2 regions of the Ensifer sp. ZNC0028 genome follow, and region 1 is predicted to be linked to the other one. Evidence: riboswitches for the same ligand, from Rfam matches in the RefSeq annotation. Region 1 holds a riboswitch; the other holds the start of a gene.

Evidence for each region. Region 1 has a riboswitch for thiamine pyrophosphate ahead of thiB (thiamine ABC transporter substrate binding subunit). Riboswitches for the same ligand answer to the same signal wherever they lie in the genome.
Region 2: it holds a riboswitch for thiamine pyrophosphate, as region 1 does, so the genes downstream of both, thiD (bifunctional hydroxymethylpyrimidine kinase/phosphomethylpyrimidine kinase) here and thiB (thiamine ABC transporter substrate binding subunit) in region 1, are expected to answer to the same signal.

Annotation. Positions count from the first base shown of each region.
Region 1 is NZ_JTLA01000104.1:20,607-28,089, forward strand. Features, by position in the region: gene thiP (thiamine/thiamine pyrophosphate ABC transporter permease ThiP) at 1-1,451, opposite strand, end outside; gene thiB (thiamine ABC transporter substrate binding subunit) at 1,459-2,487, opposite strand; TPP riboswitch at 2,539-2,657, opposite strand; gene L981_RS24175 (GNAT family N-acetyltransferase) at 2,791-3,276, shown strand; gene L981_RS24180 (thiamine diphosphokinase) at 3,361-4,011, shown strand; gene L981_RS24185 (ABC-F family ATP-binding cassette domain-containing protein) at 4,015-5,841, shown strand; gene L981_RS24190 (MarR family transcriptional regulator) at 6,001-6,504, shown strand; gene L981_RS24195 (multidrug effflux MFS transporter) at 6,501-7,483, shown strand, end outside.
Region 2 is NZ_JTLA01000062.1:4,191-11,673, reverse strand. Features, by position in the region: gene L981_RS14630 (hypothetical protein) at 1-611, shown strand, start outside; gene L981_RS14625 (glycosyltransferase family 4 protein) at 608-1,909, shown strand; gene thiD (bifunctional hydroxymethylpyrimidine kinase/phosphomethylpyrimidine kinase) at 1,937-2,812, opposite strand; TPP riboswitch at 2,930-3,033, opposite strand; gene L981_RS14615 (glycosyltransferase family 2 protein) at 4,272-6,065, shown strand; gene L981_RS14610 (ABC transporter permease) at 6,073-6,879, shown strand; gene L981_RS14605 (ABC transporter ATP-binding protein) at 6,876-7,483, shown strand, end outside.

The sequences.
Region 1 (7,483 bases):
ACGGCGCCGAGATCGCCGAGCGACAGCGCCATGGCGAAGGAAAGTGCCATCAGCAGCGGCTTGCGCAGCGCCGGAAAGTCGATCCATCGCAGGCGATCAAAACCACGGATGCCAAGGCTTGCCGTCAGCCGTTCCGATCGCGCCGCATGGGTCGCCATTGCCGGCGCGAGGATGCGATGGACGAAGGGAAGTGCCATCAGCGCATTGATCGCCACGACGATAACGGGCGCAAAACGCGCGACATCGCCGAAGGGACGCAGCAGAAGGAACCAGCCGGCACCAAGTACCACGGGCGGCACCAGCAGGATCAGCGAGGTGCTGGCGCCGATGGCGCCGGCAAAGCCGCGGGCGAGCGACGTCGCGTGACGCGGCGCGGTGACGGTCGCGGCTGCGCGGATCATCACGGCCGCCATGGTGACGGAGGCGAGGGCCGAGGCGAGCGCGATTGCCGCGCTGGTCAGTAGCGCCCGGTGCACCGCCGGGTCGCGCGCGAGCTTCAGCAGATCGGCTTCGAGGCCGGAGATGAGGACGGCGACCAGCGGTGCGCCGAGAAACAGAAAGGCAAGGGCGATCCAGGCGGCATCGCTCAGGCGCGCGATCCTGGATGCGCCATCGAAGCGGCGCACGGTGCGGCCACCGGTCATGCCCTCTTCCGGTTCGGTCGCCAGATAACGAAGCAGGAACAGCAGCAGGCCGGTCATGGCGATCTGCAGGGCCGATAGCGCGATCGCGCGGGGCGGATCGAAATCGAAGCGCAGCGCTTGGTAGATCGCGACTTCGATTGTGCTGGCCGCAGGCCCGCCGCCGAGCGTCAACACGAGGGTGAAGCTGGTGGCACAGAGCATGAAGACGAGGCCGGCGGCACCTGGAAGGAGGCCGCGCAGGACCGGCCATTCGATGAAACGGAAGAGTGCGCGCGACGGCATGCCGAGATTGGCGGCGCTGCGCCAGTACTCGGCGGGGATGCGCTCGAGCCCGGCCAGGAACAGGCGTGCCGCAAGCGGCATGTTGAAGAATACGTGGGCGAGCAGGATGCCGAACAGGCCGTAAATGCTGACGGGCTGCGCGAGGCCGAGCCAGCGCAGGCCGGAATTGAGGAAGCCCTGGCGCCCCCAGATCTCGATCAGCCCGAGTGCGCCGACGAGAACCGGCAATCCGAGCGGCAGCGCCATCAGGCGCAAGAGCCAGATGCGGCCGGGAAACTGCGGCCGTCGCGCCAGCGCCCGGGCGACGGGGATGGCAAAGAGCACCGACAGCAGCGTCGAGAGTGTCGCCTGCAGCAGCGTGAAGCGGGTGACGCGCCAGATATAGGCGTCGAAGAGCGCGTCATCGCTGGCGCCGCCCGTCTGGCTCAGCAAGGCGACGATCGCCAGGCCGACGAAAAGGACGAAGGCGCCGAGGCAAATTGCCCCGGCGACCACTGTCATGCGATTTTCGCGCAGTGCGAACAATCCGGCCTCAGTTCTTGCTCATGGCGGCGAGCCATTCGTCGATCCAGGCCTTGCGGTTCTTGGCGACTTCCTCCGAGGGCAGGAGGAAGGTGTTATCCGGCTTGACCAGCTTGTTGAAGGCGTCCGGCAGCGGCTCCTTGGTCGCCGCGACCGGCATCATCCAGTTGGTCGTCGGGATGATCGACTGGAACTCCGGACCGGTCATGAAGGCGAGGAACTGTTTTGCCAGTTCCGGCTCCTTGGCGTTCTTGGTCATGCCGGCGACTTCGATCTGGATGTAGTGGCCTTCGGAGAAGGCAGCCGCCTGATAGCGCTCGGTGTTTTCCGCGACCATGTGGTAGGCCGGCGACGTGGTGTAGGACAGCACCATCGGCGCCTCGCCTTTGGTGAAGAGGCCATAGGCTTCCGACCAGCCGGGAGTGACGGTCAGGACGCGGTCCTTCAGCTTCGCCCAGGCAGCACCCGCCTCGTCGCCATAGACGGCCTTGACCCAGAGCAGGAGGCCGAGGCCCGGCGTCGAGGTGCGCGGGTCCTCGACGACGATCTTCTGCGACGGGTCGCCTTCGACCAGTTCCTTCAGGCTCTTCGGTGGCGTCTTCAGCGTCTCGGTGTCGTAGACGACGGCGAAGTGGCCGTAGTCATAGGGCAGGAAGGTGTCGTCGGAGAAGTTCCCGGGCACGGTGACGCCGGTTGCCTCGATACCGTGCGGCGCGAAGAAGCCCGTTTCCTTGGCTTCCGCAACCAGATTGGTGTCGAGGCCGAGCACGATGTCGGCCTTGGAAGCCTCGCCTTCGAGCTTCAGGCGGGTGAGCAGCTCGACGCCGTCGGCGACGCCGACATAGTTGACCTTGCACTCGCAGGTCTTCTCGAAGGCTTCCGCAACCTTGGCGCCCGGTCCCCATTCGGTGATGAAGCTCTCATAGGTATAGACCGTCAGCGTCTTGTCGGCGGCGGTCGCGACGCCGGAGAAAACAAGGCTCGCGGCCGTCGCAAGGGCTAGCCGGCTAAAGAGTTTGAGTTGCGATGAATTGGACATGGCGAGGACCTCTCTCCCAAAGTTCGTTGTTGCATGGGAAAAGGGCGTATCGATCCGATCGCGTCTAATCCCTCCGCCGGTATGAGCCGGATCAGGTTCCGCGGGTTGGCGTTTTGACGCCTCTCAGCCTCCGGCCGCTGTGCGGTCGGGAGGCACCCCGTTAGAGCGGCAAGAGATTTACCGCTGCCAAGGCCCCAAGGCAAGCGATGTTTGCGGGGAAGCAAGGGCGGCTGGCCGGCACGACGGCGCATGTTTGCGTAAGCCGCCAACTGCGCTACACAACGGCAGCGAGGAGAAAATGTCATGCCCGATATGCTCGTTCGACTTTATGCCCTGCCGGCTGAGCCTCAGTCGAAGCTTGGTCCTGGCGTCAGCATTCGCCGCGCCATGGCGCCGGAGCGCCGCCTTGTCGTGTCCTGGATCGAAAAGACCTTTGGCGCCGGATGGGCGGGCGAGGCGGAAGCCGCCTTTTCCTCCACCCCGACGCGCATGCATGTCGCAGTCCGTGAGGAAAAGATTGTCGGCTTTTCCTGCCACGACGTAACGGCACTCGGCTTCTTTGGTCCGACCGGTGTCGACGAAAGCATGCGCGGGCAGGGCATCGGCGAGGCGTTGCTGCTTGCAAGCCTGACGGCCATGCGCGAGGCCGGCTACGGCTACGCGATTATCGGCGGTGTCGGGCCGGCGAAGTTCTACGAGCGGGTGGCCGGGGCCGTCGAGATTCCGGATTCGACCCCCGGCGTTTATGCCGGCATGCTGTTCCCCGATCCGGTGCCCGAGGGGCATTGACGGTCTGACCAAAATCTTAAGAACCGGTCGCCCGACGGTTTTCTTCGTTTTCCTTCGGCGGTCCTTTGCGCTATGGGCTTTGCCATGGCTCGATCGACCTTCACCATTCTGCTTGGCGGCGCCCTTTCGCTGACCGACCGGCTGGCTCACCAGCTGGCCGCAAGTCGCTTCATCGCGGCTGATGGCGGCATGCGCCATGCGCGGCTGCTCGGCATCGTGCCCGATGTCTGGGTCGGTGATTTCGACTCGACCGAGGAAGCCCTTCTTGCGGACTACGCCTCGGTTCCGCGCGAGCCCTATCCGGCGGCAAAGGCCGCGACGGACGGTGAGATCGCGGTCGAGGCGGCGCTGTCGCGCGGGGCCGATCGCCTGATCTTCGCCGGCGCGCTCGGCGGCACCCGCAGTGATCATGCGTTCATGCATCTGCTTCATGCCGTCGCCCTTGCCGAGCGTGGGCTTTCGGTGTTGATGACGTCGGGCGAGGAAGAGGCCTATCCGCTGCTGGCCGGCTCGCTCGAAGTCGACCTGCCCAAGGGCTGCCTCTTCTCGGTCCTCGGGTTGACCGAGCTGACCGGTCTTTCGATCGTCAATGCGCGTTATCCGCTCGACGATTTCACCCTGCCGTTCGGCTCGTCCCGAACCGTTTCCAACGTTGCGGAGGGTCACCTTCGCTTCACTCTCAAGAGCGGCCGTGCCCTCGTGCTTGCCCGCCCCTATGACCTTTCCGGAGCCTGAGCCTTGGCGCCTCCCATTCTGAAACTCGACGATATCTTCCTCACCTTTGGCGGCACGCCGCTGCTTGCCGGCGCCAATTTTCAAGTGGAGCCGGGCGACAAGATCTGCCTGGTCGGCCGCAACGGCTCGGGCAAATCGACGCTGATGAAGATCGCCGCGGGCCTTGCAGAGGCGCAGTCGGGCGAAGTGTTCCGCCATCCCTCGGCAACCATCCGCTATCTGCACCAGGCGCCGGATTTCGACGGTTACGACACGGTGCAGGCCTATGCCGAGGCGGGCCTCGGCCCGAGCGACGATCCCTATCGCGTCGCCTATCTGCTGCAGCATCTGGGGCTGACCGGCGAAGAGGATCCCAAGCGCCTTTCCGGCGGCGAAGCGCGTCGCGCAGCACTTGCCCGCGTCATGGCGCCGGAGCCGGACATCCTTTTGCTCGACGAGCCGACCAACCATCTCGATCTGCCGACGATCGAATGGCTGGAAGACGAACTGATCCGCAGCCGCTCGGCGCTGGTGCTGATCTCGCACGACCGGCGCTTCCTGGAAAAGGTCTCGACCGCCACCGTCTGGCTCGACCGTGGTCAGTCCCGTCGCCTCGACCGTGGCTTTGCCCATTTCGAGGCCTGGCGCGACGAGGTGCTGGAGGCCGAGGAGCTGGAGCAGCACAAGCTCGGCAAGGCGATTGAGCGCGAGGAACATTGGCTGCGCTACGGCGTGACCGCGCGGCGCAAGCGCAACATGCGCCGCCTCGGCGAGCTGCAGACCATGCGGGCGACCTATCGCGGCCACAAGGGGCCGCAGGGCACCGTGCAGGCGACTGCCGCCGACGCCAAGGAATCCGGCAAGCTGGTGATCGAGGCCGAGAAGATCACCAAGGCCTATGGCGAGCGCACAATCGTCGCGCCGTTCTCGATCCGCGTGCACCGCGGCGACCGCATCGGTCTCGTCGGCCCGAACGGTGCCGGCAAGACGACGCTCCTGAAGATACTGACCGGACAGATCGAGCCGGACACGGGCACGGTCAAGCTCGGCACAAATCTGGAAATCGCGACGCTCGACCAGAAGCGCGAAGACCTCAATCTCGACGATACGCTGGCGCACTACCTGACGGACGGGCGCGGCGACAACCTGCTGGTCAATGGCGAGCAGCGCCACGTTACCGGCTACATGAAGGACTTCCTGTTCCAGCCGGAGCAGGCGCGCACCCCGATCCGTGAGCTTTCGGGCGGCGAGCGCGCAAGGCTGATGCTGGCGCGCATTCTCGCGCGGGCGACGAACCTTCTGATCCTCGACGAGCCGACCAACGATCTCGACATCGAGACGCTCGACCTGCTGCAGGAGATCGTTGCCGGCTTTGCCGGAACGGTGATCCTCGTCAGCCACGACCGCGACTTCCTCGACCGCACCGTCACCTCGACGATCGCACCAGCCAATCCGGAGGCGCCGGATGGGCGCTGGATCGAGTATGCCGGCGGCTATTCCGACATGATGGCGCAGCGCAAGGGCGCGATCGAGGAGAAGCGCAAGGCCGAGAAGGCGGAGAAAGCCAAGGCCGATGCAGCCGCACCCACGGCCGAAGCGCCGAAGGCTGCCAAGGGCAAGCTTTCCTACAAGCAGAAGTTCGCGCTCGAAAACCTGCCGAAGGAGATCGCCAAGGCGGAGGCCGAGGCTGCCAAGCGCGAAGAAAAGATGGCGGATCCCAACCTCTTCACAAAAGATCCAAATGCTTTTGCGAAACTGGCACAGGAACTGGAAAAGCTGCGTGCCGACCTCGCTCGCATGGAAGAGGAATGGCTGGAGCTCGAGATGCTGCGCGAGGAGCTCGAGGGCTGAGATACAGCCAAGACGGCTCCATGCGTGAATGCGAAGGTAATACGTTGAATCCTTGCGGGTTTTACCGTTAAACTGGTAAGGGAAAGATGGTTTGCCGCGTTGAACGTTATCAGATGCTATGATAAGTAAAACTTATTATATCACCTGTGAACGATCATGATGCCCTTCAAGCTAGAATCCGAAACTATTGGGATGCTTCTGACCGATGTCTCGCGCCTCTTGCGCGGGGCCTTCGACCGCAAGGTCAATGCCATGGACCTGGGCATCACACCCGGCGAGGCGCGCACCCTGATCCAGGCGGCGCTTACCGAGGGCATCAAACAGGCCGAAATCGCAACGCGCATGGGCATTGAGCCGATGACGCTGTCGGCCTATCTCGACCGGCTGGAGACGAACGGGCTCGTCGCCCGTGTTCCCGATCCGGCGGATCGTCGCGCCAAGAATGTCATCATCACCGAAAAGGCGGGTCCGCTGCTCAACGAGCTGATGACCGGGCTTCGCGAAATGATGGATGCCTATACCGAGGGGCTGGATGCGGAAGCGCGCGCGCTTCTCTGTTCCAACCTGCGCATCCTGCGTGACAATCTGCGTCAGCTCGATCCGTGCCTTGCCGGCAAGGATACAGCGGAGAAGGCCGAGGTTCGGGTCGGAGCCGCGCAATGACGCGTCGCATGAGCGAGCGGCGCACGAGCATCATCGGCGCCTTCCTAGTGGCGCTCGGGCCCGTTTCCATGGCGCTCTATACGCCGGCGATGCCGGAACTGGTGCGGGCCTTCTCCTCCAGCGAAGCGGCGATCAAGATGACGCTGTCGCTCTATTTTGCGGGTTTCGCCTTCGCCCAGCTTGTCTCGGGTACGCTTTCCGACGTGATCGGACGCCGGCGCGCGACGCTGATCTTCATGGCCATCTACCTCGTCGGCAGCCTGATGGCGGCCTTTGCGCCTTCCGTCGCGGTGCTTTTGGCCGGCCGCCTGGTGCAAGGCATCGGCGCCTCCGTCGGGATGACCGTGGCGCGTGCGATCGTGCGCGACCAGTTCACCGGGACTGAAGCCGCACGCATCATGAACATGATTGGCATGATGCTGGCTCTCGGACCCGCCGTGTCACCGACGCTTGGCGGCCTGGCGCTCGGTCTCTTCGGGTGGCAGTCGATCTTCTTCCTGATGGTCGGCTTTGCCGCCATGGCCTGTCTCACCGTGCAGTTTTTCATGGCCGAGACCGCGACCCCGGATCCGGCCAAGGGCCACCTGAAGCCCATCCTTGCGGCCTATCGGCGGTTGGTGAGCGACAGCCGCTTCGTTTCCTCGACACTTGTGATCGGCGGAGCGGTCGGCGCACTTTATGCCTGGGCGACCATGCTGCCCTTCGTACTGATCAATGCAGTGGGGCTGACACCGACCGAGTTCGGCGTCGGCATGCTGATGCAGTCGGGCCTTTTCTTTTCGGGAACGGTGGTGGTGCGGCTGCTGATGCGGCGTTTCACGCCGCAGTCGCTGGTGCCGGCCGGCCTCGTCTTCATCGGTGCGGCCAGCCTCGCCCTTGCCTACACCATGCACATGCTGCCCCCGAGCTTCCTCTCGGTCATGCTGCCGATCGGGATTTATGCCTTCGGCATCGCCTTCGTCATGCCCTATATGATGAC
Region 2 (7,483 bases), on a different contig from region 1:
GGCTCATCTCCGTCGAAGGCGCCGGCGATGCATGCGACCTGGCGCAAGCGGCCGCCGAGAGCGTGAACAGCGACGCGGTCGTCCTGTTTTCCGCGTCCCTGACGCCAGCCAATGCCGGATGGTATCAGGCGCTCATTACCGCTTACGAGGCAAAGACGGGAAGCATCATCTCGCCGACCCTTGCCTACGAGGATCACTCTATCCGCTGGGCCGGCAGCACGTCGCTCGATCGCCCCGACCATCTTCAGTCAAGCCGCTACGCCGGCTATCCTGTCGGCGCCGTCAATCGCCTGAAGCTGACCCGGGTCGCAACTGCATCGCTCGATTGCTGCATCCTGCCGCGCGAAGCGCTTATGGAGGACGCAGGACTGTCGCCGACCTATCTCGGCGCAGCGCTGAAGGGCCTTGACCTCGCCCTTCGCCTCAGCGGAAAGGGCTACGAGGCCTACTGGCTTCCTTCCCTGCAGATGGTGGGATCGGACGAGGTGCCCCGAGCGGGCTCTGCCGCCACCGCCCGGTTCGTGGAGCGTGTCGACCGGACGCTGTTCCGCGCCCGATGGATGCCCGCCTCCGAAACCACCCAGACATTCTTCGAGGAGACTGACGCATGAGCGAAAAACTCCGCGTACTCGTGGTCTCCCATGGCCACCCGACCCATTCGCTTGGCGGGGCGGAAATTGCTTCGCATGGTCTTCACAAGGCGCTGAACGGCCTGTCGGGTGTGGAATCGATCTACCTCGCCCGCGTCGGCAATCCGGTTCCGCGGCATGGCGCCTCCGCGCTGATGAGCCTGCGGCTTGCCATGGACGAAGTGCTCTACCACGCCGAAGACTTCGACCACTTCTTCCTGTCGAACGGCGATACGGACGCGATCCGCCGCGATCTCCTGCGCTTCGTCGGCGACATCAAACCGGATGTCGTTCACTTCCATCATATCCTCGGCTTCGGCCTGGAAGCGCTCTACGCCGTTCGTGATGCCTTGCCCAAAGCACGCATCGTCGTGACGTTCCACGAATATCTGCCGATTTGCCACAATCACGGGCAAATGGTGAAACGTCCCTCGGGCCAGCTTTGCAACGGCGCCTCACCGATCAGTTGTCACACGTGCTTCCCTGAAATCCCGGTGTCGCGCTTCGTTCGCCGCGAACAGTTTGTGCGCGGCATGCTCAATCTCGCCGACGCTTTCATCGCGCCGAGCGCCTTTCTCGCCAACCGCTATGTCGAATGGGGGCTGGAAGCCGCAAAGATCTTCGTCATTGAAAACGGCATCGTCATGGGCGACAAGGCGCCGGCCCGCGAATTGCCGTCGCCAACCGCGCGGCGTAACCGCTTTGCCTATTTCGGGCAGATGACACCGTTCAAGGGCGTTCACGTGTTGATCGACGCGGTATCGCGCGTGCCCGACGACGTCTGGGGCGATGATTCCTCGCTGATGATCTTCGGCGGCAACCTCGAGCGTCAGCCGAAGGACTATCAGGAGAAGGTGGCGAAACTGATCGAGGACGCCGGTCGCCGCGTGCGCTTCTACGGCGCCTATCAGAACCAAGACATGCCGCGGCTGATGCGCTCGGTCGACTGGGTGGTCATGCCGTCGGTCTGGTGGGAGAATTCCCCGGTCGTCATCCAGGAGGCACTGCATCACGGCCGGCCGATCCTCTGCTCCGACATCGGCGGCATGGCCGAAAAGGTTCGCGACCGGCTGGACGGCTATCACTTCCGCGCCGGCAGTGCCCAGGATCTGGCCGACCGCCTGATCGACGTTTTGAGCGCGCCGCGGGCGTGGGACAATCTGCGGGCAACTCTTCGGCGACCGACGAGCCACGTCGATTGCGCGCGGGAACATGTGGCGCTCTATCGGAAAATGCTCAAGGGCGAGCAACCGGCCCTGCCGAGCGCGGCAGTGGCCTGAGGTAGAGTCGAAGCGATGCCAAACGGCTCAACCAGATCGCGACATACTGCCAAGATCGCCTTGGACCTCGGCGACGTTCGAAGGCCCATCGATCGACGCTCTATCGTTGCCCCACCAATGATGAAAATGATGTACTGGCCCATGCCCCTGGCCGATGGCCAGACCGTCGGCCGCGACCAGCGCGTCATGCAGATAGACCTTGGCTGCGACGACCGCGTCGTCAATCGGCTTACCCTTGGCAAGCCCCGAGGCGATTGCGGCCGAGAGCGTGCACCCGGTGCCATGATCGTTCCTGGTTTCGATCCGAGGCCGCGACAGGTGCAGGATCGTTTTACCGCTGTAGAGCATGTCGATAGCATTCCTGCCCTTGGCATGCCCGCCCTTCATCAGCACCGAACGCGCACCGAGTTTCAGAAGCATCTCGGCCTGATGCGCGATCTCGCTCTCGGTTTCGGCGATCGCACGTCCGGTCAACAGCGCCGCCTCAGGCAGGTTCGGCGTCAGAATGAGCGCGAGCGGCAACAACTCCTCCTTGAACGTCGCGATTGCGTCAGGCTGCATCAAATGATCGCCCGAGGTCGCCACCATCACCGGGTCGATGACAGCCAGCCGGTCGTAGCGCTTCAGACCAGCCGCGATCACCGCGATCGTCTCGCGCCGCGAGACCATGCCTATTTTCACCGCTCCAACGGCGAGATCCGAAAACACCGCGTCGATCTGGGCCGCAACGACAGTCGGGGAGATATCTTCAACCGCAGAAACCCCACGGGTATTCTGCGCCGTGACCGCAGTGATCACGCTTGCGCCATAAACGCCGAGCGCAGAGAACGTCTTCAGATCCGCCTGGATGCCGGCGCCGCCGCCGGAATCCGAGCCTGCGATGGTGACGGCGATCGCGGTCATAGCCCCACCTGCTTGAGGCCTGAGCCTTTTCGGTTTGAGTCAAGGACAGACACGAGCAAAGCGACCTCCCGGAAATGGACGGAGATCCGGTCGACAAGCGCAAAGACGGCTGGTGAGCAGAAGGGCCCTCGCCGTTCCTACGCCGGTATGATCCGGATCAGGTTCAAGGGTCTGGCTCACCGCCATCTCAGCGCAGTCACTGCGCGCCCCTCGGCAAGAGGGATGCTAGGGGAGCATGGGCGGGGGTGTCAATTGCTTGGGTTCGGGGCGCGATATCCAACCGCGACCGGGGCCGGGCGACACTCGGCATAAAAATCAGCGCGATCGGTTCACGCTTCAGTCCGTCGGCGCCTTTCCGAGAGGAAATATGGGAGAGCTATCAACGCCGCTCAAGTTTCCTCGAAAGCTGGGAGTGCGTCCCTGATCGCGTCTTTGCGTAAAGGCGTACTCTAAATGCGGAGCGCACTCCCTAGATGCCGACGTAGGCGGCATCAATGTGTGACATTTTTTGGTGATCGTCCTCCGGGCTTCCATCGTGGCGAGTAGGCTCGCGGCGTGATCGGGGCTTTGGAGCGAACGAGCTTTGTAGACGATATCTTACTCCCGACGTTCGCGAATCAGTGCCGTCTTCATCCAATCGTCGAGTATCCCCTCGGTGTGCCGACGATCGCTTCAAAAGCGACCAGCTAGTATCAAAGTACAGCGGCAGGTTCTGGGCACAACAAAACGTGCCCAGATACGTGGCTATTCTTAGCGCCATAGAGAGCAGCTAGTCGGTCCCCGGCGGTATCGGCTCGCCCGTGAAAGGACATGGATCGCAGCGAAATCGACCTGTGCCTGGACGAAGCATCAAACCGGACTTCAAATCGTTGTCTGGCCGTTAGCTGCCCGTCGATCAGGAAATCTTACACCGCTGCGTAGCCACCGGGTCTCACTGTGGGTCATAGGAGCGAGCCTCCTGGCCACGCTTTGTATATCTGCGAACAGTCTTACGGTCGATGCCAGCTTGCTCGGCGATCGACGACACCGGCATTCCAGGATCTTGATCAGAAATCCCTCTCCCGGCCATCGGACGGAGTATCGGTGACAGCGTGCCCCGGTTTTCCGAGGCGCGCCTCGAAACCGGCTACAATGAGCAAATCAAGGAGGGTTCAGGACACTACTGTTCCGCTACAACTGAGCTCCTCGAGCCTCAGCCCTCCTACACAGCCAGCGGGAAGCTGGTGCGGCAGCGAGATGGCACGCCGCGGCACTTCGTTGCGCCACTCACTCACGACGCTCCCAATGGCGCCATTACAGATGGGTCGCTCTGCTTCAACTCAAGCTGACATTGAATGGAACGGTGACCCAGGCTATACAGCGCTAACTCCCCGAAGCCGGTCGCGTTTCACGCTACCCCAATGGCAATCGAACCGGTGGGATCGCCAGCGTCGCACTGGAGAACTAAGTAAGATGTATGATGGCTCAGATGTATCGCAATTGCCTAACGAAATTTCTCGAGTACTGCAGTGTTTACAAAGAGTTGTTTTTCAGGGCCTTGCGAAGGCGAAGAGGTCGATATTCAAACTGGCTTAAATTGTATGATACAGAGCCGGACTTAGCTTCAATTGAACACCCCTCAAATGCGCCTTTATTTTCGATACTTATGCCCGTCTTCAACCCTGACCTCAAGGAATTGAGGGCGGCAATTGTCAGCGTACGCAAGCAAACGTATGGAAATTGGGAACTCTGCATTGTTGATGACTGCTCCAGTTCGCACAGCGTACGAGAGGCGATTTCCGAGCTAGCGTCGGCGGACGCTCGCATAAAAACCGCATTCCGGTCCGAGAATGGAAACATTAGCGAGGCAACAAATACGGCATTTGATCTCGCGACTGGAGAATGGATTGGGTTACTGGATCAGGACGATGTCTTGCACCAAAGTGCACTCGCCGTAGTGTCCCGCACCATACGCGCGCACCCGAGCGTCCAAGTGATATATACGGACGAAGACAAGATCGGCGAACGCGGTAATCGCTTTCAGCCGTACTTTAAGCCAGACTTCTCGCTCGAACTGCTGAGGGCACAGAACTATTTAAACCACTTTACCGTACACAGAGCAGCCAACATCTACCGGGTAGGTAAGTGGCGAAAGGAGTTCGACGGCAGTCAGGATTACGATCTGAATCTGCGTATCGTTGAAAGTATAGCCGATCGCGACATTATACACATTCCGTTTGTGCTTTACCATTGGCGCGCAACCAACGGCTCAACGGCCCACTCCATCCAAAACAAGGCCTACGCGGTTGTTGCTGGCCAACGCGCGCTTCAAGCTCACATCTCGCGATTAAATTTGGATGCGCAGGTGGTGGTGCTTGACGATGTCCCATATTATCGAACGCGGCACAGGTTGCCGACGCACCGACCTCTAGTAAGCATAATAATCCCAACACGAGATAATATTGACGTTCTAAAGAAATGTATAAACTCAATCCTCCACAATACGACGTACGATAGGTATGAGATTATATTGGTTGACAACGGATCCACATCGACAGAAGCAATTTCATACTTGAACTATTTGTCAGGTAATGGCGCGGCAACCGTACTCAACCAACCGGGCGACTTCAATTACTCAAAACTGAACAATGATGCAGCTAAAATCGCGGCCGGTGACGTATTATGCTTGCTCAACAATGACATTGAAGTCCTATCTCCGGACTGGCTTGAGGAACTCGTATCAATCGCGTTGCAAGACGGCGTCGGTTGCGTTGGACCTAAACTCCTGTACCCGGAGGGCAGAATCCAACACGCTGGAGTCGTTACAGGCATCGGCGGAGTCGCGGGGCATCCATATAAATACTACAAAAGCAATCACCCAGGGTATTTCTCAAACTTACGCCTGCATCGGAACGTATCCGCCGTCACCGGCGCGTGCATGGTAATGACAAAGAAAGTTTTTGAAGAAGTGGGCGGCCTCGACGAGGCTAATTTAGCAGTAGCATTTAACGACGTTGACCTTTGCCTTAGAGCCATCGAGGCTGGCTACCGCAATGTTTTCACGCCATTTTCGACGCTCGTTCACCATGAAAGCCTCACCAGGGGTAAAGACAATACGCCGGAGAAGGTGCAGAGGTTTCGTAAGGAGGTTAACTACATGCACAAGCGATGGGGCGAAAGGCTCGTTAACGACCCATGGTACTCAAACAACTTGACGCTGGCGTACGAAGATTACTCGCTTGCATTTCCACCACGCACCAGCCGAAAATACTGAGATGCAAATGCATGCAAAGCAGCTGGGTGCTCGTACAATGCCTTCAACCAGCATTCAATCGCGGATGAACGTTATCGGCGCACTGATACTACGAGATATGAGAACGCGCTTCGGGCGCTCTCATATTGGCTACTTGCTCGCAATCGCTTGGCCGTTTGTACACCTAACCGTGCTTGTGACCATTATGGCATTCGTGAACAAAGTCGCACCGATTGGGGGCGATCCCGCCGTGTTTGTATCGACAGGGGTACTACCTTATATAGTTTGCCTTTATCCAGCTAGAATGATGGGGATGGCACTAGACGTTAACCGTCCGCTATTCCTCTTTCCAGTGGTACGGCCATTTGATGTTATCGTTTCGAGGGCTGTGATTGAGTTCTTGACCGCTTTTGTGGTCGTGATCTTAGCATACGCAGCACTCACACTGATATCTGTGGATGTGACCCCAATTGATAAGGTCACCCTGGCGTCGGGCCTACTCGCTACGATATACCTATCGCTTTCCTTCGGCTTCCTCAACGTGGTCCTTGCCTCAATATTTCGGATGTGGAACATCACGTTTGTTATGATTATGATCATCCTTTATATGACCGCGGGAGTTTTTGCCGTCCCTTCCGCCCTTACGGCCGACGCTCGAGAGTTGATGTGGTTCAATCCCCTGTTTCACTGCGTCGAATGGCTAAGGTCAGCTTACTATGAAGGTTATGGTGACGATGCATTGTCTCGAACGTACCTCCTGTCCGTCGCGACCGTATCTTTCTTCTTAGGCTTACTTGGAGAGCGTTTCCTGAGAGGCAAGTTGTTAGCGCCATGATTCAGCTGGACGACGTCTTCAAATACTACCGGATTCGCGGTAGCGCGAAAGTCATTCTGGACCATGTGAATCTGACGTTCCGATCCGGAACATCGTATGGAATATTAGGAATCAACGGGGCCGGGAAGTCCACGACCATGCGAATGCTTGCGGGAACAGAGCTACCTAACTCCGGTCGAATAACGCGTTCAGCACGGATCTCGTGGCCACTCGGCTTCTCAGGGGGCCTACATCCCGCAATGACAGGGCGAGAAAACATTGGTTTCGTCGCAAGGATTTACGGTCATGACCCAAAGGCGGCAACGGACTTTGTCGAAGACTTTGCCGAAATTGGTGCATATATCGACGAACCCTATAGCACGTACTCCTCTGGGATGGCGCAACGGCTTGCTTTTGGACTTTCTATGGCCATCGACTTTGAATGCTACCTTATCGACGAGGTCACCGCAGTCGGTGATGCGAGGTTCCAGGCGAGATGCCATGAGGAGTTCTCACGAAGGCGAGCCAGATCCGACGTTATAATGGTCTCTCATTCCATGGAAACAATACGCGATTACTGTAGCAGAGCTATCGTCTTGGCGCACGGCGTCGCATATGAATTTTC